2 regions of the Streptomyces sp. 11-1-2 genome follow, and region 1 is predicted to be linked to the other one. Evidence: riboswitches for the same ligand, from Rfam matches in the RefSeq annotation. Region 1 holds a riboswitch; the other holds the start of a gene.
What was found. A riboswitch is a leader RNA that binds a small molecule or an ion and turns the genes downstream of it on or off. The one in region 1 is predicted to bind ZMP and ZTP.
Positions count from the first base shown of each region.

Region 1 (4,222 bases):
CGACCAGACCAAGGTGTCCTACGACGAGGTCTGGGACGCGCTGCAGTCCACGGACGAGGACCCGGACAACCCGTCGAACGTCATACTCCTCTACAGCGGCCGCTCCCAGGCCAAGGACGCGAACGGCGGCAACCCAGACGACTGGAACCGCGAGCACGTCTGGGCGAAGTCGCACGGCGACTTCGGCACGGCCACCGGGCCCGGCACCGACCTGCACCACCTGCGCCCCGAAAACGTCACGGTGAACAGCATCCGCGGCAACAAGGACTTCGACAACGGCGGCCAGGACGTGCCCGACGCCCCCGGCAACCGCACCGACGACGACTCCTTCGAACCCCGTGACCAGGTCAAGGGCGATGTCGCCCGGATGATCCTCTACATGGCCGTCCGCTACGACGGAGACGACGGCTTCGCCGACCTCGAGCCCAACGACAACGTCGACAACGGCTCCGCGCCCCATATCGGCCGCCTGTCCGTACTGAAGGAGTGGAGCGCCGAGGACCCGCCCGACGCCTTCGAGAAGAACCGCAACCAGGTCATCTACGACAGCTTCCAGCACAACCGGAACCCGTTCATCGACCACCCCGAATGGGTCGACTCCATCTGGAAGTAACCCGCGGCTCCGCCGACGCCCCCGCCCCGGCGCATGTGCCGGGGCGGGGGCGTCGGCCGTGGCTCTCGTGGTAGGCAGTCCCCGTGCGTATTCTCTTGCCGCTGCCCGACCGGGACTTCGACGTCACCGAGGTGGCCGTGCCCTGGAAGCTCCTGACCGACCTCGGCCATGAGGTGGTGATCGCCACCGAACATGGCGACGGCCCGCCGGCCGCCGATCCGCTGCTGATCACCGGAGTGCTCTTCGGGCAACTCGGCGCGGAGCCCGAGCCCAAGGAGTTCTACCAGCAGCTCACCGAGGCGACCGCCTTCCGCCGCCCCCTCGCATGGGCGGACCTCAAGCCCGAGGTGTACGACGGGCTGATCCTGCCCGGCGGCCACGCCCCGGGGATGCGCCAGTACCTCGGCTCCGATGTCCTGCGCGAGAAGATCGCGGAATTCTGGCGGCTGGACCGCCCGGTCGGCGCCATCTGCCACGGCGTCCTCACCCTGGCCCGCACCAGCGACCCGGCCACCGGCCGCAGCCTCCTCGCCGACCGGCGCACCACCTGCCTGCCCGCGTACATGGAGCGGACCGCCTACTACCTCACGGCCTGGCGCCGCGGCCGCTACTACCGCACCTATCCGGCCTACGTCCAGGACGAGGTCGTCGCCGCCCTGAACGACCCCGCCCAGTTCGAACGCGGACCCGTCGAGCTACGGCGCCGCGGCACGGCCACCGACGACACCCCCGCCTTCGTCGTCCAGGACAGCCGATACCTTTCCGCCCGCTGGCCCGGCGACGCCTACCTCTTCGCGCGGCGCTTCGCCGAGATGCTCACCTGAACGACCGGAGAGCAGGAAGTTGGTCAGGCCGCGCGTGCCGATTCACACGTCGGCCGGGGTGGCCACCCCGGCCACCCTGGCCGTCCACCCGGGCTCAGACTCAACAGCCCTTAGTCATCAACACACTTGGGGTACTTCGAGCCCCGGTTGCAGTCGTGGTAGTCGTACTTGCTGACCCGGAACTTCTTCTCATCGCCGCCCTTGGCCGGATCGACGACCAAGTAGAACTTCTTCCCGTCCTTGACCTTGTCCGAGACTGTCCCATCAGGACCCCGGTCAAAGTCCTGCGCGCACCCGGCGAGTGTGAGTGCTGAACATGCCAGGAGGGCAAGGGCAAGGCGACGCATGTCGTGCTCCGATCAACGTGAGGATTGCGAGATAGTCTAGGGGCCTCCGGATCATGCGCAGGCCAAGGGTGTCATTCACTCGTACTCATGGAAACGCTCGGTGTGCGGCGGCGAGGGAAACGGCAGAAAAACACGCAACAAAGGTCGTCCGGAATGCCATACAGTGACGTCCGGGCCGTGACTGGCGCCGAGGTGGAGCACCACCGGGGAGCGGTCTGACGATCGGGTCGATGCCGTGCGCCTGGGCGAGTGGTCGGTAACGCCTGGGAGGCGACCTTGTCCTCGACACAGACGGCCCAGCTCATGGACGGCGCCGGCCTTGCCCGGCGCATCGTGGCTGAAGCGGCGGGCCAGGCTTCGGAGATCGCGCGGCGTACGGGAATCACCCCTTGTCTGGCAACGGTGTTGGTGGGTGAGGATCCGGCCTCGGCCACGTATGTCCGTATGAAGCGCGCCCGTTGCGCGAAGGCGGGGCGTCACCATGAGCTGCTTCGGGGCCATGAGTCTCGGGCTGCCGGGTTTCGTCTCGTGCACTCCTGGCGGGATCATGCGCCTCCTGGACGAGTACCGCGTCGAGCTCGCGGGCCGACGCGCTGTCGTGGTGGGCCGTAGCCCGATCCTGGGCCAGCCCGTGGGGATGCTCTTGCTGGGCCGGGACGCGACGGTGACGTATTGCCACTCCAGGACCGCCGATCCGCATGCGGTGCACCGAGAAGCGGATGTGGTCGTGGCGGCGGTGGGCCGGCCCCGGCTCATCCATGGCGAGGACATCAAGCCGGGTGCTGTGGTGATCGACGCGGATACAACCCCGGCAATATTGGCGACGTCGACTTCGTTTCCGCAGGTGAGCGTGTACGGCTGATCACCCCGGTGCCGGGCGGGGTGGGGCCCATGACCATCGCCGTCCTGCTGGCGCAGACCGTGGACGCTGCCCGGCAGCAGACGGTCCTGGCCGACACACGCGCCGCACGGGTGTAGCCCCGGCGGGGCGCCCTTTCGGGCGCGCCACCGGTGGCCGACTCCCCCCGTGGCTAGGGACGGATATAGGGCCGGGTGATGATCTCCATGTTGTGGCCATCGGGATCGTCGAAGTACGCGCCACGGCCGCCGAAGAGACGGTTGATCCGGCCGGGGTCGGTGTGGCCGGGGTCGGCGTAGTAGGTGACGCCGACCGCTTCCAGGCGGGCGATCATGGCGTCGAACTGCTCGTCGGGCACGAGGAACGCGTAGTGCTGCGGCTGTATGGGCTCGTCGCGCTTCTCGTAGTAGTCGAGCGTTACGCCGTTGCCGAGGTCGATGGGCAGAAACGGGCCGAACGGGGCGCCGACCTCCACCCCCAGAATCGCGGCGATGAACTCGGCGGACAGCTGCCGGTCGTAGGCGTAGACGGCGGTGTGATTCAACTGGACGACGGTGGCCTGGGGCTCGGAGCCGTGTTGGGGCTGCGTTGGGTGGGGCATCTGTGGTGTGTCTCCGTATCGTGGAATCCGCTGGAACAGGCGCCACGTACGGGCGCCGGGGGGAATGACACGGAGGAAAGGGCGGGCCTCTGGCCCGCCTCGGGCTCACGCCGAGGCCGGGCGCCTCACTCGTGCGTGGCCCATGGCCGACCCGGCAGTCACCTTGCCGACTCTAGCAGCGCCCGCCCGTCCTGCCCCAGGGGCAGTTGGCGGTGGCGCAGGGCCGTGACACGGGGCGCGGGCACTCGTTGAGCCGAGCGTATGTCCGAACGCCACGCTGTCCGCCCCCGCATGCCACCCCGCCCGCATCGCTCGCCCCCGGCCGCGTCGCCCCTCGTGTCGACGGTCCGCTAGCCTCCGATTTCGATTCCGTGGACCACACGGGACTCGGGGACTCGGGGGATGAGCGAGGAATGGCCCATGGGTGATGAGCAGCGGGTACGGCAGGACGGGGAGCGGTGGGCGGCCGTGGAGGAGCGCGTCCGGCGGGGTTGGGGGCTCCAACTGCCGGAGTCCTTCCTGCGGTTCTTTGTCTTCCTCCAGGGGCTTGGCGTGGCCGAGCGGCGGGTGCTCGCGGACATGGACGTGGCGCCGGTCGGTATCTCCGATCTGTTCGACGACCCCGGGCTGTCAGCCCGGCCGGGGATCGACGCGCGGGCGCACGGACGCTATTACCGCGATCCGCCGGAGTTCCTGACCTTTCTGCACGGCGGGTCGGACGGGCTGCACTACGGACTGTGGTCCGACGACGGATCGACCTGCGACACGGTCGCCTCCTACTACACCCATGACGGCGGCGACATCGATACCAGCGCGCAGACGCCGCTGGAGGCGATACGTGTGCTGATCGAACGCCACTGGCGCGACCTCGCCGACGACGACGGGGACGCGGACCAAATGGCCGCTCGGCGGCACGGGCTGGAGCTGTTGCGCGAGGCGCTCACCAGGCTGGAGACCGGCGACCGCGATGAGACCGGC
Region 1 is NZ_CP022545.1:701,149-705,370, forward strand. Features, by position in the region: gene CGL27_RS03315 (endonuclease) at 1-613, shown strand, start outside; gene CGL27_RS03320 (type 1 glutamine amidotransferase domain-containing protein) at 697-1,437, shown strand; ZMP/ZTP riboswitch at 1,952-2,038, shown strand; partial or broken gene CGL27_RS03330 (bifunctional 5,10-methylenetetrahydrofolate dehydrogenase/5,10-methenyltetrahydrofolate cyclohydrolase) at 2,088-2,762, shown strand; gene CGL27_RS03335 (VOC family protein) at 2,816-3,244, opposite strand; gene CGL27_RS03340 (ADP-ribosylation family protein) at 3,665-4,222, shown strand, end outside.

Region 2 (4,222 bases), 4.4 Mb from region 1:
ACGGTGGCCTACCTCCGCGAGACGGCCGACCAGGCCGGGCTGAGCACCGAGGCGATCTCCATGGAGGACATCGGCTGGGAACGGCTGTCGGGCCGCTTCGTCGACAAGCGGTTCCGCTTCATCCGGAGCTGCTTCAAGCTCTATCCCTGGGAGTGGCTGGTCACCGACCGGTTCGGCCCGCAGGTGCTGGACACCCTCGACAACGGGGGCGGCACCGGATCCACGCTGTGGATCGAACCGGCCTGGAAGATGCTGCTGTCCAACAAGGCGCTGCTGGCCGTGTTGTGGGAGCTTTTCCCGGACCACCCCAACCTGCTGCCCGCCTACCTCGACGGCCCCCGTGAACTGTCCGGCGCCAACGGCTATGTGGCCAAGCCGCTGCTCGGCCGCGAGGGCGCCGGGGTCACCGTGCACCCGCCGGGCGAGGAGCCCGTCCTCCGCGATGAGCCGTGCTGCTACCAGGAACTGGCGCCGCTGCCCGACTTCGACGGCAACCGGGTGGTACTCGGCACCTGGGTCGTCGAGGGCGAGGCGGCGGGGCTCGGCATCCGCGAGTCGGCGGGGCTGGTGACAGATGAGTACGCGCGCTTCATCCCCCATGTGATCCTCTGAACCAAACTGATTCTCCAAGCAGGACAGGGCCACCGAGCCGTACCGGGTCATTCGGCCAGCACCGCCCTGAGCTGGTCCAGCGCCCACTCCAGATCCTCCTCGCTGATCACCAGGGGCGGGGCGATGCGGATGGTGGCGCCATGGGTGTCCTTGACCAGCACTCTGCGGTCCATGAGCCGCTCGGAGATCTGCCGCCCGGTGCCCCGTGACGGATGGATGTCCACCCCTGCCCACAGCCCCCGGCCACGCACCTGCTCAACTCCCCTTCCCACGAGCAGCCCCAGCTCCCGGTGGAGCAGCTCGCCCAGCGTGGCCGAGCGCCGCTGGAACTCCCCGGTCCGCACCATGGCGATGACCTCCAGGGCGATCGCGCAGGCGAGCGGGCTGCCGCCGAAGGTGGAGCCGTGCTCCCCGGGGCGGTGCACCCCGAGCACCTCGCCGGAGGACACCACCGCCGACACCGGTACCACCCCGCCGCCCAGCGCCTTGCCCAGCACATAGACATCGGGGACCACCCCCTCGTGCTCACAGGCGAAGGTGGTGCCGGTGCGTCCGAGGCCCGACTGGATCTCATCGGCGATGAACAGCACATTCCGCTCCCGGGTCAGCTCCCGGACCCCGGCCAGATAGCCGGGCGGCGGCACCACCACTCCGGCCTCGCCCTGGATCGGCTCCAGCAGCACGGCGACCGTCTCCTCGGGCGCGGCGTCGAGCGCCGCCTCCATCGCCGCCAGATCCCCGTACGGCACGATCGAGAACCCGGGGGTGAAGGGACCGTGGTCGGCACGGGCCTCCGGATCGGTGGAGCAGCTGATGAGGGTGATCGTCCGGCCGTGGAAGTTGTCCCTGGCGGCGATGATCCTGGCCCGGCCGTCCGGTACGCCCTTGATCCGGTAGCCCCATTTACGGGCGGTCTTGATGGCCGTCTCCATCGCCTCCGCCCCCGTGTTCATGGGCAGCACCATCTCCATGCCGCACAGCTCGGCCAGCTCGGAGCAGAAGGCGCCGAAGCGGTCGTGGTGGAACGCGCGGGAGGTGAGGGTGACCCGGTCCAGCTGCGCCTTGGCGGCCTCGATCAGCCGGCGGTTGCGATGCCCGAAGTTGAGCGCCGAGTATCCGGCGAGCAGATCGAGATACCGGCGGCCCTCGACATCGGTCATCCAGGCGCCTTCGGCGGACGCGACGACGACCGGCAGCGGATGGTAGTTGTGCGCGCCATGGGCCTCGGCGGCGGCGATGGCCCGCTCCGCGGAGCCTCCCGATCCCATCTTGTCCTCCTTGTCTCACTAGCTAGAGTGGGGGTGCGCACCGTGACTGGCGAGCCGAGCGTGGAACCGACCACGAGGAAGCGATGCGCGGCCTTAGCGCCACGAGGTGCCGCCCGCCTGGGCACCCCGGGACACGACCGGACCGTCACCGATCGCCCCGGAGGACTCGATGAGCCTGCCCCTTTCCCATCCCGCCCTGTCGGCCGCCGACCCTGAACTCGCCTCCCTCGTCGGCTCCGAGGAGCTGCTGCAGTCCGAAACCCTGCGCCTGATTCCGAGCGAGAACTATGTCTCCGCCGCCGTCCTGGAAGCCTCCGGGACGGTGCTGCAGAACAAGTACAGCGAGGGCTACGCCGGCCGCCGCTACTACGAGGGCCAGCAGATCATCGACCAGGTGGAGACCCTGGCGATCAACCGGGCCAAGGCCGTCTTCGGCACCGAGCACGCCAATGTGCAGCCCTACTCCGGCTCGCCCGCCAACCTCGCGGTCTATCTGGCCTTCGCCCAGCCCGGTGACACCGTGATGGGCATGTCACTGCCCATGGGCGGTCATCTCACCCACGGCTGGGGCGTCTCCGCCACCGGCACCTGGTTCCGCGGCGTCCGGTACGGGGTGCGCCAGGACACCGGCGCGATCGACTTCGACCAGGTGCGCGAGCTGGCCCTCGAGGAGCGGCCCAAGCTGATCTTCTGCGGTGGCACGGCGGTGCCCCGCACGATCGACTTCGCCGCCTTCGCGGAGATCGCCCGCGAGGTGGACGCGGTGCTCGTCGCCGATATCGCGCATATCGCCGGTCTGATCGCGGGCGGCGCCCACCCCTCGCCCGTTCCGTATGCCGATGTCATCTCCACCACCACTCATAAGACGCTCCGGGGTCCGCGCGGCGCGATGCTGATGGCGCGCGGGACCCATGCCAAGGCCATCGACAAGGCCGTTTTCCCCGGGCTGCAGGGCGGTCCGCACAACCAGACCACCGCCGCCATCGCGGTGGCCCTGCACGAGGCCGCCCAGCCCGCCTTCCGTGACTACGCCCATGCCGTGGTCGCCAACGCCAAGGCGCTCGCCGAGGAGCTGCTCGCCCGCGGCTTCGATCTGGTCTCCGGTGGCACCGACAACCATCTGATCCTGATGGACCTGACGCCCAAGGAGGTGCCGGGCAAGGTCGCGGCCAAGGCCCTGGACCAGGCCGGGATCGTGGTGAACTACAACACCGTCCCCTACGACCCGCGCAAGCCCTTCGACCCCTCCGGCATCCGGATCGGCACCCCCTCCCTCACCTCGCGCGGTCTGTCCACCGAGCACATGCCCGCCGTGGCCGACTGGATCGACCGCGGGGTGACCGCCGCGAAGAGCGGTGACCAGGGCGGCCTCATCAAGATCAGGGCCGAGGTGTCCGAGCTGATGGCGGGCTACCCGGCTCCCGGTCTGCCGACCGGCTGACGCCGCCCGCGGGCCCCTGCCCGGCCTCCAGGCCGGGCAGGGGCCGCCACCACTGCTCCTCCCGGATCCGGTCGTCGGCCACCGGCACCGGCAGGCCCACGATCCGGGCGAGCACCCGCTCGACCAGCGTCTCCCCGCCCTCCGGCGGCGCGCCGCCCTCCAAGGACTTGGCTCCCTCCAAGGACTTGGCTCCCTCCGGGGGCACGCCTGCCTCCGGGGGCACGCCGCCCGCCCGGGACACGCCGTGCCGCGACGGTCCGCCGGACGGCGGTATCTCCAACGCCCGCCCGAGCGCCCGCAGCTCTCCGGGCAGCCCTTCCTCGGCCATCTCCTTCGCCTCCCCACTCGGTCCCATCGGCCGTCCGTTGAGTTTCCTCGGCCGTCCACTGCCTCACATCGGCCGTCCAGCGCGTCCCATTGGCCATCCACCGCGTCTCATCGGCGGTCTCCGACGGCCCCAGCAGCCGCTCCAGCCGTCTCAGGGCGCGGCTCAGCCGTGATTTCACCGTGCCGCGCGGCCAGCCCAGCGCCTCCGCGGTCTCCCCCTCGTCCAGATCCAGCAGATAGCGGTAGATCACCACCCGCCGCTGCGGCTCGCTCAGCTCCTCCAGCGCGGCCAGCAGCCGCTCCCGCCGCTCGCCCGCCAGTGCCACGGCCGCCGGATCGGCGGACTCCGGTATCACCGGCTCGGCCCCGGCCAGCAGCGCTCCCTCCCGGTCCGCCGCCGTCCGCCTCCGGCGCGCCGAACGCACCGCGTTACTCGTCTCATGGGCGACGATCCGCAGCAGCCAGGGCCGGAACGCCGCCTCGCTCTCGAACCGCCCCAGCGCGAGATACGCCTTCACAAAGGCGTCCTGCACCACATCCTCGGCATCCGCGCCCGCCCCGAGCAGCCGGGCGG
Region 2 is NZ_CP022545.1:5,147,783-5,152,004, reverse strand. Features, by position in the region: gene CGL27_RS21530 (glutathionylspermidine synthase family protein) at 1-612, shown strand, start outside; gene rocD (ornithine--oxo-acid transaminase) at 660-1,880, opposite strand; ZMP/ZTP riboswitch at 1,913-2,010, shown strand; gene glyA (serine hydroxymethyltransferase) at 2,050-3,321, shown strand; partial or broken gene CGL27_RS52160 (RNA polymerase sigma factor) at 3,780-4,222, opposite strand, start outside.
Region 2: linked by a shared signal. The riboswitch ahead of glyA (serine hydroxymethyltransferase) and the one ahead of CGL27_RS03330 (bifunctional 5,10-methylenetetrahydrofolate dehydrogenase/5,10-methenyltetrahydrofolate cyclohydrolase) in region 1 are both predicted to bind ZMP and ZTP.